3 regions of the Cupriavidus sp. genome follow, and region 3 is predicted to be linked to each of the others. Evidence: predicted binding sites of a transcription regulator. Region 3 holds the regulator's gene; each other region holds the start of a gene.

Evidence for each region. Region 3 encodes LexA, which represses DNA repair genes until DNA is damaged. Its sites were predicted from a motif close to ACTGTATNNNNATACAGT; they were not measured.
Region 1: the regulator LexA is predicted to act here: its motif matches at 1,738-1,755, upstream of imuA (translesion DNA synthesis-associated protein ImuA).
Region 2: the regulator LexA is predicted to act here: its motif matches at 2,741-2,758, upstream of ACO550_RS21290 (CppA family protein).

The regions. Positions count from the first base shown of each region.
Region 1 is NZ_DBHKYV010000007.1:93,109-97,809, forward strand. It holds gene ACO550_RS12550 (DNA polymerase Y family protein) at 1-894, opposite strand, end outside; gene imuA (translesion DNA synthesis-associated protein ImuA) at 827-1,687, opposite strand; gene ACO550_RS12560 (hypothetical protein) at 1,908-2,231, shown strand; gene ACO550_RS12565 (nitrogen fixation protein NifQ) at 2,245-2,847, opposite strand; gene ACO550_RS12570 (DUF1579 family protein) at 2,946-3,443, opposite strand; gene ACO550_RS12575 (DUF2880 domain-containing protein) at 3,624-4,010, opposite strand; gene ACO550_RS12580 (CusA/CzcA family heavy metal efflux RND transporter) at 4,088-4,701, opposite strand, start outside.
Region 2 is NZ_DBHKYV010000018.1:96,216-100,916, reverse strand. It holds gene hglS (2-oxoadipate dioxygenase/decarboxylase HglS) at 1-755, opposite strand, end outside; gene ACO550_RS21300 (LysR substrate-binding domain-containing protein) at 847-1,758, opposite strand; gene ACO550_RS21295 (RNA polymerase sigma-70 factor) at 1,761-2,651, opposite strand; gene ACO550_RS21290 (CppA family protein) at 2,773-3,087, shown strand; gene ACO550_RS21285 (thiamine pyrophosphate-dependent enzyme) at 3,163-4,701, opposite strand, start outside.
Region 3 is NZ_DBHKYV010000030.1:91,844-96,544, forward strand. It holds gene dusA (tRNA dihydrouridine(20/20a) synthase DusA) at 1-272, shown strand, start outside; gene ACO550_RS28115 (hypothetical protein) at 1,154-1,414, shown strand; tRNA gene ACO550_RS28120 (tRNA-His) at 1,529-1,604, shown strand; gene ACO550_RS28125 (hypothetical protein) at 1,786-2,046, shown strand; gene ACO550_RS28130 (hypothetical protein) at 2,317-2,490, opposite strand; gene lexA (transcriptional repressor LexA) at 2,673-3,329, opposite strand; gene ACO550_RS28140 (asparaginase) at 3,563-4,570, shown strand; gene rpsF (30S ribosomal protein S6) at 4,681-4,701, shown strand, end outside.

The DNA.
Region 1 (4,701 bases), on a different contig from region 3:
CGTGACACCGGCCTGCTGCGCGGCAAGCCAGCCCGACAGAGCCAGCAGCAGCCGCTGCGCGCCAGCCAGCACTCCTTCCGCCGATTCGATGCGCCCTGGCAATTCCATGCGCTGCGCGAACGTCGGCGGCGCCTCGAACCACGAAAAACCCGTGGGTGCATTGCCATAGGCCTGGTCGAGCCGCGCCAGCAACCCGGTGCCAATGCGGCGCGACAAACCCGCGCGCGGCAGCTGGCGCACCTGCCCCAGCGTGCGGCAGCCAACGCCTTCCAGCCATTCGGGATCGGCCAGCGCATGCAGGCATTCCACGGGCAGTTGATCCAGCAGGCGAGTCATGCGCGCCGCCTGCACCGCGCGGCGGGCTGGCCTGACAATGCCGCGCGAAGTCTTGCGCAACGGCTGGCGTGCCAGCCATGCCGCCCCCTGTGCCGTGGTGCCGCTGCCGACCTGCGCGAACGTGCCCAGTTGCCGCACGCGCGCGCGGATCGCCTTGCATAACGCGCGATGCCCGCCAAACAGGCGCAGGCTGGCCGTGACGTCCAGCATCACCGTGGCCGCCTCGGCTTCGGGATCGATGGTGACGGCCGGCGTGAAATGGAGCAGCGTCAGCGCCACCGCAGTTACCAGCGCCACCTCGGCAGCCGGATCGCGGTCGAGCTGCACCACATCCGCCGATAGCGCCTGCACGCCGCCACGCCGCATGCCGTAGCACACGCCCAGCGCCATGGCCGGGCCATTGGCCAGCACCACGCGCTCGTGTTCCACCACCGCCACCGGCAACTGTTGCAGCGTACCGGCGTCGGGGGTGGCGGAGGCACCGGCGGGCTCAGGCCAGCTCGGTTGCAGCGCGTCCAGCGACAGGCGCGGCAGGTGCACCGCGATCCAGTACGTCATCGGCAACATGATCGGAACCCGCCGGCACGGCAGGTGTAAGTACCGCTGGCACGCCCGTACGCCGCGGCACATGGGCCATGCCTTCGAGCGGCAACAGCAGCGGCGTATCGCGGACCGGGCCGCGCCGCTTGTGAAAAACGATCGACATGAGATTGCCCGGCAACGGCGACAACGCAAGCCGCAGCACTGCCGGCGACGATTCGTGCAGTACACGGATCGGGCGCAGCACCCACACCACGGTATCGCCGGCCTGTGCCAGCACCTGCAGGCGCCGCAAGGCCTCTGGCCGTGCGCCGGCCAACCAGACCAGCACCGCCCCGAACGCCTGGCTGCGCAGCATCTGCTCTGCCGCCCAGAGCATGTCCGTGCGCTGCGACGCCAGCGTTGCCGCCGCTGAAGGACGCACCCAGTAAAGCTGGCGCGCGGGCAGGCGTGCGTCGCCCAGGCTGCCGGCATTGGGCAGGTACGGCGGATTGACCAGCCCGATGCGCCGGCCACCGGCTGCCAGCATGCGCAACGCCGGCATCAGCAGCCGCAGTTCGCCCGCGCCGTCCTGCGTCAGCAGCAATTCCGTCACCGCGCCCGCCGGCCAGCCCCCTCCCGGCAGTTCGGCCGTCAACGCGTCATAACCGGTCGGGCAGACCGGCAGCCGGCCGGCATGGCCAAGCTGACCCGCGCGCCAGAGGCCGGGATAGCGCTGCTCGAGTTCACGTACCGATTCACGGGACGTGGAGGATGGGGGCACATGTGCCTGCGCCAGAAGCGGCGGCTGGACATGCGATGACGCGGTCATGATGGTGATGGAGCCACGCCGCAGGCGAAGCGCATAGGATTTTGTCGAATACTGTATGTTTATACAGTATCGATGCCGGCGCAAGAGGCAATCCGCAGAAGATATTCAATCGGCGCTTTTCATTGGAAATTTGCGCGCCTGCCACGGATTGGAGCGACAGATTGCAAACAACTGTCAAGTGACATTGTGAAGTGTCAGGCAGTGCGGAACAATGCGCAGCATGAAACGGAATACGCGCGAATGCGTGCATCTGCTGATCGAGGGGTTACTACGCCACGGCCCGGTGCGCCGTGACGCGCTGGCCGACGCGTGCGGCCTGTCCGCCGAGGAAACCACGCGTGCCCTGAAAGCCGCGCGGCAGATGAGCGTGATCGATCATGTACCGTACGGTCCGGGCACCCCGCCGGCGGCCGTCTTCTACCAGCTGACCGGACGGCAACTGCCGGCGGCCCGCAAGAGCTCACGCGTCCCGCCCGCCCCCGACGACCGCTTCCAGCCGCTGCTGGAAGCCTGGTGGCAAAGCAGCGAACTGGATCGCGCCTGACACTGCTGACGGCTCAGGAAGACCGCAGCAGCATCCCCTGCGGCAATGCCACGACCGATTCGGCGCCGTGGCACGACGCAAAGTGATCACATCCCTCGCACGACGGCTCCGGACAAGGATGGATGTCCAACCGCTCGCAGACGCGGTGATAGAAGAACTTCTTCCATTTCATGTCAGTGGTATTGGCCGCGAACACCGGCGCGAACACCTGCTGGAGCAAGGTGGACACATCGTCGCGTCCCGACAGCCCCATGTCCTGCCATAAATGCGTATGACCGAAACACCCCGACGCCAGTGCATGCGCGGCCCAGTGCACGTCGGGGCCGTACTGGCCCGGCGTATGACCGTCTTCAAGCATTTCCACCAGATCCGGAAACTCACACGGCAAGGCTTCAGGATCCTGAGGTGGTACATCGGGCTCCCATCCGGCCGCCGCGGCACCCGGAAAATGGTGGTCGAGCATGCGGCGGAATTCCGCCGGCGGCAACCCCAACCACTGCGCGAAACGCGGCAGGCGTCCCGCGCAGGCGGTTTCCAGCACGCCGGCCAGAGCCCGGGTAACAGGGTCTCCGGGGTGGGCGGCAAAAGCATCCAGCATCAGCAGCGAACGGTTCATCTTGGGACAACAGGCGAAGGCGGACCCGCGCCGGTGGCGGGTATCGCATCGCAATATAGTCCCGTATATAACGGGTAGTCAAACCAATCCGCGGACTGCTATTTCTCGCGGCGATACCGCGCCTGCATGATCTGCGTCCATTCGCCGTTATCGGCCTGCATGAAGGACGTCAGCGTGCGGTTGTCGTCATCCTGGAACGCAATGACATCGCGGTACCTGGCCATCTTGCCGGCCACGACATTGCCATCGGGCGTGAAGGCCGGGCCATCCGCGCGCAGCGTGAGCGTGCGGCCATCGGCTTCGAGATCGCCTTCGTAGATCCACATATGCGTCATCATCGAGCCGATGAAGGTCCCGACGAAATGCTTGCGGGCGGGATCGTAGCCAAGCGTCATGACCGTGGTGGACTGACCGCATCCGGGAAACTCCCCCTCGGAGCGGCTTTGCACCCAGACATCGCCAACCAGGCTGAATTGCTCGGGAATCTTCCACTTCTCGGGTGCAGCATCAGGCCCCATCTGGGCCTCGCCTTCCGCCACCCATTTGCCAACCAGTTTGTGCAGCCAGCGATGTTCGCTGGTAGGTTCGATCTTCATGCGAATAGTCTCCATTCGGGTTGCAACAGACCGCCATACCCGGTTGTGTACAGCGTACACAAAAGGTTAGGAAACGATCTGGCCGATGTCCACATTTAACTCGCAAGATGACAGGAATTTAATGTTGCAGCGACAGCGGGCGGCCACGCCCGCTACACCGTCCCCGCTTCACTGCAACAGTTACTGAGGCAGCCTGACTTTGGGAACGATGAACTGGTTGCCCGGCGCGCGCATCACGTCGCATTGGGCCTCGCCCTTGCGCGCCTCGCCAGCCTGGCTGACGAACTCGATACTGCCCACCACGCTGTAGACGTCCTCGGCCACGCGGCGCGTGGTGCTTTGCAACCAGCGGAACTGGCCCGGATTAGGCATCCTGGCCTTGACCGCCTCCATGCAGGCAAACGGCGCCTCGGGCGCTTCGGGCTTGCCACCGCGCTGGCCGAGTTCAACGTTGACCGACGCATCCGGGCCCGGGGCGGAAGCTGCTGCCGACGCGATCATCGGCAACGCCACGGAAGTCACAAATGCGATCGACATTGCCAGCTTGCTGCGCGTACGCGTTGTCACGGTGTATTGACTCCAAAAAGAACGGCCGGCATGCGTACTGCATGCCGGCCGGTTGCCATTGTACTGCGGCTGTGTCCTTACACCGACATATCGCGCGCTTCAGGCTTGCGGTCGTCGAACCAGCGGTACAGCGTTGGCACCATGACCAACGTCAGCAGCGTCGACGTGATCAGGCCGCCAATCACCACCACGGCCAGCGGACGCTGCACCTCGGAACCCGGGCCCGACGAGAACAGGAACGGTACCAGGCCCAGCATCGCGATGGTCGCGGTCATCATCACCGGACGGAACCGCTGCGTGGCGCCGCGCACCACCGCATTGCGCAGTGACATGCCCGATTCGCGCAACGTGCGGATATACGACACGAGCACCACCCCGTTCAGCACTGCCATGCCCCACAGCGCGATAAAACCCACAGACGCTGGCACCGACAGGTACTCGCCAGTGACAAACAGCCCGATAATGCCGCCGATCGATGCAAACGGCAGCACCGTAATGATCAGCGTGGCAAAGCGCAACGAGTTGAACAGCAGGAACAGCAGGAAAAAGATCGCGGCAATCGTGATCGGCACGATCAGCTTCAGGTGGCCCATTGCACGTTCCATGTTCTGGAACTGGCCGCCCCACTCGTAGTAGTAGCCCTCCGGCAGCTTGACCTTGGCTTCGGTCGCGGACTGCAGCTCGGCCACGA
Region 2 (4,701 bases), on a different contig from region 3:
ACGGCCTTCGGCTGGATGCCGCGCGCGGGCATGCGTGCCTGCACGACATCGATGTCCAGCGTGCGTGGCGTCAGATGATTGATGTGCGGGCCGGGGAAGCAAACGATATCGGCAATCAGCGGATGCGTCTTGCGCAGCTTCCAGTACAGCTCGGCATCCACGGTGGACTTGCCATGCCAGCGGAATGTCTCAAGTGCTTCGGCAACGAATTGCGCGGCATCGGCCTCGTCGAGCCCGCCCTGCTGCTCGGCGCGCTCGATCAGCGCAATGCAGCCTGGCGTGAAGATCAAGCGCGTGGCCAGCACCGCAGCCGCAGCATCGCGCAGCGCGACATCCTCGATCAGATCGAGGCGCAGCAGCGAGGTAAATACGCGGAACGGATTCTCGGCCAGGCCCGCCGTATCCAGCGGACGGAATGCCGTGGAGTGGACCGGCACACCAGCCACCGAAAGATCGTAGTAACCGACCGGGAACATGCCCATCACCGCGAACAGACGGCGGATTGTCGCCAGTTCTGCGGGAGTGCCGACGCGGATCGCTCCATGGCGCTCCACCTCGATGCGCGCCTCCTGTCCCACCGCACCGGCAGCGGCCGCGCCAACGTTGGCAAGCACCTCGGTATTGACGTCGGAGACGAGCTCCATCAGCGTGCCGTACTGCGGCACTTCGGCGCGATACATGTCGGACATGGCGCGCGAGAAAAGGGCTCGAATCTGGCTGGAGGGCTTGAAGGTAGTGGGGGCGGAAGCAGACATCGATCATTCTGGCAGTGAAGATTGGCCAGTGTGTGATGTTTGCGACATCGCGGCAAACGATATTTCAGCGCCAGTTGATGCGCTTTTGGCATCAACTCTTCACATCACACTGCCGCATCAGCCAGCCGGCAAAGGCCTGCAGCTTGCGTTCGTGCGGCTTCTCCTGCCGACACGTCAGGAAATAAGCGCCGCTACGCGTGGCTTCCGGGGCAGCGGGAAGCGCCAGCGCCTGCAGTTGACCAGATTCCATTTCAGAACGAACCATCATCTCCGGCAATACCGCGATGCCAAGCCCGCAGATGGCCGCGCGCGTGACCATCGTGAACAGGTCGTAGCGGGGCCCGAGTCGTGCCCTGCGCCGAATCTCCTCGTCGTCGGCACTGAACCAGTCTGGCCAGGCGTCGGGCCGGCTGGCCAGATGCAGCAATGGCTGCCGCAGCAGGTCTTCACGCTTGCGCAATCGCGTGCTGTTCAGCGATTTCAGCAATTGCGGACTGCATACCGGGATCGATGGCCCTTCGTCGATCAACCTTGCCGAAGGATGCCCGTCCCACGGCTGCTCGCCAAAGTAGATTGCGGCATCGAACAACGAGTCCGCAAAATGGAATGGCTCGGGGCGTGCATGGATATTGATGACGATGCGCGGATATTCCTCGCGAAAACTGCCCAGTCGCGGAATCAGCCACTGCGTGGCGAACGTGGGCACCACGGCCAGTTCGATCACCTCCATGCCACCGGCGCGCGAGGCCAGGTCCTTGGTGGCGCGCTCGATGGCCTTGAGTTCGGCACGGATCTCGCGAACATAGCGGTCGCCGTCGGAAGTCAGTACCACGCGCTTCTTGATGCGTTCGAAAAAGCGCACGCCAAGCCGTTCCTCCAATGCCTGGATCTGGCGCGAGACCGCGCTTTCCGTGACATTGAGTTCAGCCGCGGCACGCGTAAAGCTGCCCAGGCGGGCAGCGCATTCCAGCATCTGGAGTGCGATCAGGCTTGGTAGACGCATGCTCACGAATGGGTAATGGACGCCAGGATGCGTTGCAACTTGTCCGGATTGCGCTGCGCGTGGATGCTGACGATACGTTCGCCGTCGGTTTCGAACGTCTGCGCCGATTCGAGCTGCCCATCGACGTAACGCAGCAGCGCCCACTGCCCGTTGAGCATGACCATCTGCACGCGCACGTCCTGACCACGGCGCTGGGCCGCGAAGTAAACCTGCGCAATGCGTCCGCCGCCGACCAGCGGCTTGGGGAAGCTGGACACCTTGCCACCGCCATCGCCAATCAGGACCGCCTCATCGGACAGCATGCCGCGGATGGCATCGAAGCTGCCCTGCTCCAGTGCCAGCGCAAAACTGCGCATCAGGTTCTGGTGCACGTCCCTGGGTACGACCTGGCGCGGACGCTCGTCGCGCAGTTGTGCCTTGGCCCTGCTGACGAGCTGGCGGCAGGCCGCTTCGCTCTTGCCGATCACGTCGGCCACCTCGGCATAGTCGGCATCGAACACTTCGCGCAACAGGAAGGCCGCGCGCGCCTCAGGCGTCAGCCGCTCGAGCAAGAACAGGAAGGCCACCGAGATATCGTCGGCACGCTCCCTGATGGCCTCGGGCGTATCGGGATGATCGGACAGCAAAGGCTCGGGCAACCAGATCCCGGCATAGTGCTCACGCTGCAGCTTGGCCGCGCGCAAGTGGTCGATCGCAAGGCGTGTCGTCACTGACACCAGCCACGCCTCGGCATTATCGATCGCGTCGCGGTCCGTTCCATGCCAGCGCAGCCAGGCGTCCTGCACCACGTCTTCGGCTTCGGCCACCGAGCCAAGCATCCGGTATGCAATGCCCTGTAGCCGTGGGCGGAGCGTGTCGAAAAAGGTGGTCGGATCGGGTGCGGGTGCTGCCATGGCGAGGTCCATCGGTCGGGTTGCCATTGTGGCACCGCCGCCCCTTGCTCGTCCTTGAAATTTCCGATTCACTGTATATATTTACAGGTACTGTATGAATGAACAGTATCGGAGCCTTCTGATGGAACATCTGATCCGGGTGCAAAACGAATACGACCGTCAAGTACTGGTCTGGCTGCGCGGGCGCATTGGCGATGCGGCGCTGCAGTCGGCCGCGCGCAGGGTCGCTGCGGACGGCAAAAAGCCTTACCTTTCAACCATTTGCCGCATGCTCAACATCCGTGCGCCGTCGCGGCGCAGCTTTGCCGAGGAAGCGCGCAAGACGCACCGCGCCGTGGGGGAACGCTACCTGGCCCAGATCCGCCAGATCCTTGCCGTCCCGCCTGCCGCAGCGCGGCTGACCGGGCAGGAAGCGCAGCAAGGCTCCCTTATCTAGCCTGAGCCGGAAGGGAGCCCGCCGCCTTTCGCGCAAATTAGTCCGAATTATTGAAATCCAATAATTCGGGATAAATCACGCCGGCAGGTCGGTCACGCGCATGGCCGGCGTGATCTGCAACGGATCGGTCAGCAGTTCCAGCACGGCAGGCTTACCGGCCTTTTGCGCACGTTCGAAGGCCGCCGCAAAGTCCTCAGTCTTCTCCACGCGTTCAGCCCATGCGCCGCACGACCTCGCCATCTCAACAAAGTCCGGATTGACGATGGTCGTGCCGCTCTGGCGTCCCGGATAGCGGCGCTCCTGGTGCATCCGGATCGTGCCGTACATGCGGTTGTTCACCAGGATCACGATCAGGTTGGCACCATGCGCGGCGGCCGTGGCAATTTCCTGCGGATACATCAGGAAGCAGCCATCGCCAGCCAGGCAGACCACGGTCTTTTCAGGATGACGCAGCTTTGCGGCAACCGCCGCCGGCAGGCCATAGCCCATGGCGCCACAGGTCGGCGCCAGTTCCGTACGCGGCCGCTTGTAAGCATAGAAACGGTGCAGCCAGACCGTGTAGTTGCCTGCGCCGTTGGTCAGCACGGAATCTTCGGGCAGCACGTGGTTCAGGTGTGCCATTGCCGCGGACATATCCACACCAGACAATTCCGGATGCGGCTTGGGCACGGTCACGAACGCCTCGTGGTCGGCGCGTGCGCCGCCGGTCCAGTCCTTCCACGGCAGCGCGGCCGGGGCAGGCAATGACGCCAGCATGGCGGCGCCTGGCTCCACGCCGGCATGGATCGCCAGCGCGGGCTGGTATACGCGACCCAGCTCAAAGCTGTCGGCATGAATATGGACGAGCTTCTGCTGCGGCGTCGGAACTTCCAGCAGCGTATAGGCATCGGTGGCGATATCGCCAAGGCGCGTGCCGAATGCCACGATCAGATCCGCGGTCTTGACGCGCTCGGCCAGTTTCGGACTGACGCCAAGGCTCAGGTGCCCCACATAGTGCGGATCGCGATTGTCGATCACGTCCTGGCGGCGAAACGCGCAAGCCACCGGCAGATCCCATGCCTTGACGAACGCGGCAAAGTCGCGCACCGTCTGGTCGGTCCAGTTGGCGCCGCCGGCAATCACTAGCGGGCGCTTTGCCGCGCCCAGCGCAGTGGCCAGCGCCTTGGCATCTTCCGCACGCGGGGCCGCGGCAACCGCGCGGTACGCCACCGCATCGGCACATTCCACCAGACCGTCGAGCACGTCCTCGGGCAATGCCAGTACCACCGGCCCGGGACGCCCGGACGTGGCCACCTGGAACGCACGGGCCACCATTTCCGGAATGCGCGCCGGGTCGTCGATTTCGGCGGCCCACTTGGTCATCGAACCGAATACCGCGGCGTAGTCCACCTCCTGGAACGCCTCCCTGCCCTTGTGTTCGCGTGCAATCTGACCCACGAACAGGATCATGGGCGTGGAATCCTGCTGGGCGATATGCACGCCGATGCTGGCATGCGTGGCACCGGGACCGCGTGTCACAAAGCAGATCCCAGGCCGCCCGGTGAGCTTGCCGTCCGCTTCCGCCATATTGGCCGCCGCACCTTCGTGCTTGCAGACCACCAGGTCGATGGCGGG
Region 3 (4,701 bases):
TTTATCACGGCACGGCGCCGAGTCCTTCGCGTGAAGACGTCGAACTGATCATGCAAAGCTATATCGGCAGCCACGTGGAAAAGGGTGGCTATATGGGGGCCGTCACCCGCCATATGCTGGGCCTGCACCGGGGTATCCATGGCGGCCGGGGCTGGCGCCGAGTGCTTTCGGATGCCCGCAGGATGCATGCAGCGCGCACGCGTGCGGAGGTCGATGCCCTGTTTGTGGAAGCCCGGTCCCATCTGAGGCCGGATCTTCTTGAGGCTGCTTGAGCGCTGACAGGGCGGGTGCGGGGGTGCTGCGGCGGTCGACGAGGGCTGAAGAAAGCCTCTAATTTCGAACGATCGTTCTATGCAGTCCCGCGCAAATGTATGCCCCAAGGGCGTTTGCGACAGTTGGGCATGCCGGAGACCCGCACCAGCAAAGGGATTCCCCTAATTCGCCGGTGGCATGCCATGTTCTTACACTGTGCCTGCCCTCGAATACAGGGCTTTCTTCAACTGATTATTCAGCCCGCCGTGTGCGGGCTTTTTTTTGTGCGTTTCGTCGTGGGTACGCCGACCGTGGGTTTGCCCGGATGGTGGACCACGACTTTGCGGACTACATTGATTCTGCCTTCAGGGCATTGAGATCGCTATATTTAAGAGTCCGCTACGGCGGGCTCTTTTTTTTGCGCGGATTTTGCACTCGGAACCGAGGTTCTGAGTGATATGTGACGAAGAAGTTCCGTGACCAAAAAAAGCAGGCGATGCTCGTCGGGAGTGATCGCCTGTCGGGAATGTCGAGGGGGGTCAATGTCCCTCTGGGAAAGAGTATCCAACAGCACCAACTGCAGAAAAACCCTGCCTTGGAGGGGCACAGACTCCTCTTTTTGGTGGATATGCCGATACTCAGTTCTGGTGGTGAATTCTGTGTCGCTTCTTCTGTCTCGATAACCGGACCCGATTGCTTGCGACGCGGGGAGGGGTAGGGGGCATGCTAGGATTCGCCCAACGTCGCAACCGACGACGTGTGGAACGTGAGTCGCGCATGGATGGTGAATCGGCGCGATTTCAGTGGGGAATAAAAGCAGGTGGGTTGGCCAAGCCCTGGCGCGGCACTGCAGTGATTGGTGCCGCCGCCAGCGATCGGAAGCAAGCCCTGAGGAACTGAAATGGAAACGGAACAACCATTCGGTGAAGTCTTCGAAGACTACCGGGTGATCTGGGTTGCGGAGCAATTGCAGGACGGCAAATGGACCGCGCGCTATTGCTGGCACGCGGGTACGTCGGTCGAAGCAGGCAAGGCGCTGCAACGCGATGTACTCAATGGCAAATCGAAACGCTTGCTTGGCCTGTTTCCAAGCGAGGCCGATACGATTGATGCAATCAAGAATGCTGTGCTGCTGGAAGCGAAGTGGGTTGGAAGCCGATGAAGTCTGTCAGGCTTCCTTGAATTTTTTTGTGCGGGATACTAGCCATCCATCAGGAATCCTTGTATAGTCTTGTTCTTCGCTGATCGACGCATCGGTTGGCGAAACATCACTACGGTGGCTGTAGCTCAGTTGGTAGAGTCCAGGATTGTGATTCCTGTTGTCGCGGGTTCGAGTCCCGTCAGCCACCCCAAAGTATTCCCAGAAAAGCCGCTTATCCAAGCGGCTTTTTTGCTTTCCGCACTCACCGTTTATCTCCTCCACCAACGTCTGACTTCTCAAGGTACGGGTCCGCGCCTCAGTCGCCGACGGCGATCCTTGCCGAATGACTATGCTGTACTCATTGCCATTGAGCGCTTCGGTGGGGGTGAGTCATGACGCTGCGGTTCCATGATCTTTCACGGCAGGAGCAGGACGAGGTGGCAACCGCTTGCGGCAAGCATGGGTTTGTTCCCGACGACTTCGAGTTTGTGATCGAGGTCGAGAGGGGTGGCGAGGGGCGCAAGTCGATTGCGGTGGAGCGCCTGGTTGGTGGTCAGTTCCAGAAATACCAGGCAGCTAACGGTGTCGCGTGGATGGTGCCGTTCGAAGCCGACCTGGCTGCGGACTGGTTTGGATTTCCGCTGGCCGACTGACATCGCAAGTTGCGTTTGGCGCAGGGCAAAAAAAACCGGACCTCGGCGGGGCCGTCAAGGTCCGGGTCTGCGCATGACGCCAATGCGCCAGTGTTTCATTGCGCGCTAGTGAGTTTAATCAGTCTTTCAACAGATTTAAACGTGCTCTTAATTACACGTTGTGAGCATGCGACTCCACTTTTTACAATCGCTCAAGGGTTAGCGACTTGCTGCCGTTAAGCGCGGCCCGCAATGCTGATAGAGGGTTGGGAAAACGCGTCGAGCTCGAGTTCAGGCGTGCAGTTTCGAGGTCGGTTCGTCGAGTTCCAGCATGCGGCAGATTGCGGCCATGTTGCCGACCATCGTGCGGCGCTGGGCACCCTGGTAGACGCGAACGCCCTTGATTTGTCGGAACGGTACCGGCTTGACCGGGCGGCGGGGGGCGATGGAGTTGGATGGCAGCATGGCAGCACCTCGTAATTTGCGTTCAGCAGAAGTCCGCGCCCGCCGTCCAGGGAGGACGGGGCGGCATGGGCAAAGCAAAGCGGGTGACCAGGGCAGACGGCCGTGCTGCCGGGTCGCGGGGACTAGAGGTCAGAGACTTTGTGCGACTTCTCGCGACTCCGCGTGGAGTCTCTTCCCCCGGTTTAAAAACCTGATGATCGGATCAGGCCTACAGCGATACCTTCGAGCGAAAACTCATCGCGACCGGATTGCAGCACGATGTTCTGGAAATCGGGGTTTTCGGCGATCAGTTCAATCGTGTCGCCGCGTTTCTTCAGGCGCTTCACGGTGACATCCTCGCCGAGGCGGGCCACGACGATCTTGCCGTTAGCGGCCTCGCTGGCCTTCTTCACGGCCAGCAGGTCGCCGTCGAGAATGCCCGCGTCACGCATGCTCAGGCCGCGTACGCGCAACAGGTAGTCGGGGCGCTCGTCGAAGACCGAGGCATCCACGTGGTATTGGCGATCGATATGTTCCGCGGCAAGGATCGGGCTACCAGCTGCGACGCGGCCGACCAGCGGCAACGTCAATTGCAGCACGCCAGCCATCGGCAGCGAGAATTGGTCTTCGCGCTCCGAGTCGCTGCGCGAAACCTTCAGCCGGATGCCGCGCGATGCGCCTGGCGTCAGTTCGATCACGCCCTTGCGAGCCAGCGCACGCAGATGTTCTTCGGCGGAATTGGGCGAGGAGAAGCCGAATTCGGCAGCGATCTCTGCGCGGGTCGGCGGAAAGCCGGTATTTCGGATCGCATTGCGGATCAGATCGAAGATCTGCTGCTGCCGGGGTGTCAGGGTCGCCATGGTTCGCCGGTCTCAGTGCCGAAGCACTGTATGTTTAAACAGTATGCTGTGATTTTATACAGTATCGAGTGAAGTGCAAGCACAATTTGCGCTGTGGGCTCAACATGCGGGCCTGGCGTGCTGGTGCACTGGATGGCGCACCGGATTGCGGTCCACGGGTTTGCCATGGCTGCGAGCGGCGCGGCGCGGCAGTTACAATCGGCGCCCGGATCCATCGACTGATCAGCGCTGACATGACCGCTTCCTTGCCTCGAATCGTTGTGCTCGCCACGGGCGGCACCATTGCCGGATCGTCCGGAAGTCCTGCCAGCAGTGCCCATTACCAGGCCGCCACCGTGCCGGTATCGCAACTGGTGCAGGCCGTGCCCGTCCTGGCCGATGTTGCGCGCATCGAGGCGGAGCAGGTTGCGCAGGTCGACAGCAAGGACATGATGTTCAGTCTCTGGCAGCAGTTGGCCGCGCGCGTGGCGCACTGGTCGGCGCAGCCCGATGTGGCCGGTATCGTGATCACGCATGGGACCGACACGCTTGAGGAAACGGCGATGTTCCTGCATCTGACGCAGGCTACGCCGGTGCCAGTGGTAATTACCGCCGCGATGCGCCCCTCGACTTCGCTGTCCGCCGATGGCCCGCTGAACCTGCTCGATGCGGTGCGCGTAGCGGCCAATCCGGCGGCGCGCGGCAAGGGCGTGCTGGTGGTGTTGAACCAGCAGATCCACGCCGCGCGCGATGTCACCAAGTCACATACTTCGGCGGTCGATGCTTTTGTCTCGCCGGTTGCCGGTCCGCTCGGATTCGTGCAGGACACCTATATCCGGTTTGCGCGGGCGCCGCTGGCGGCGGGTGCGGACAGATCGTACCTGCCGGTGCCCGCAAGCTGGCCGATGGTGGAGATCGTGGCCAGCTATGCCCAACCAGGGCGGGTGGCTGTCGATGCACTGGTGTCGGCCGGCGTGAAGGGCCTGGTGGTGGCAGCGGCAGGCAATGGCTCGGTGCATGAAACCCTGGCGGGCGCGCTGGCCGATGCCGCGGCGCGTGGCGTGGCGGTGGTACGCAGCTCGCGCACCGGTGCCGGTCACGTGGCATTGGCAGCCAAGCCGGCGCCCACCGCCGGCTTGTTCGCCTCGGCCGCCGACCTGAACCCGTACAAGGCGCGCGTGTTGCTGTTGCTGGCCCTGGCGTCCGACCCGGGTCTTGGCGCCGATTCCGGGCGCCTGCAGGATCTTTACGCCCGATCGTAGGCTACGGTCGGCCTGCTTGCGGGTCGCCTGGTTACGGGCTATACTCGCGGGCTATTCAACCTTGCCGCACCGGACTTGACGCCCGGGTGGCTCATCCAAAAGGAGCGTCAATGCGTCATTACGAAATCGTA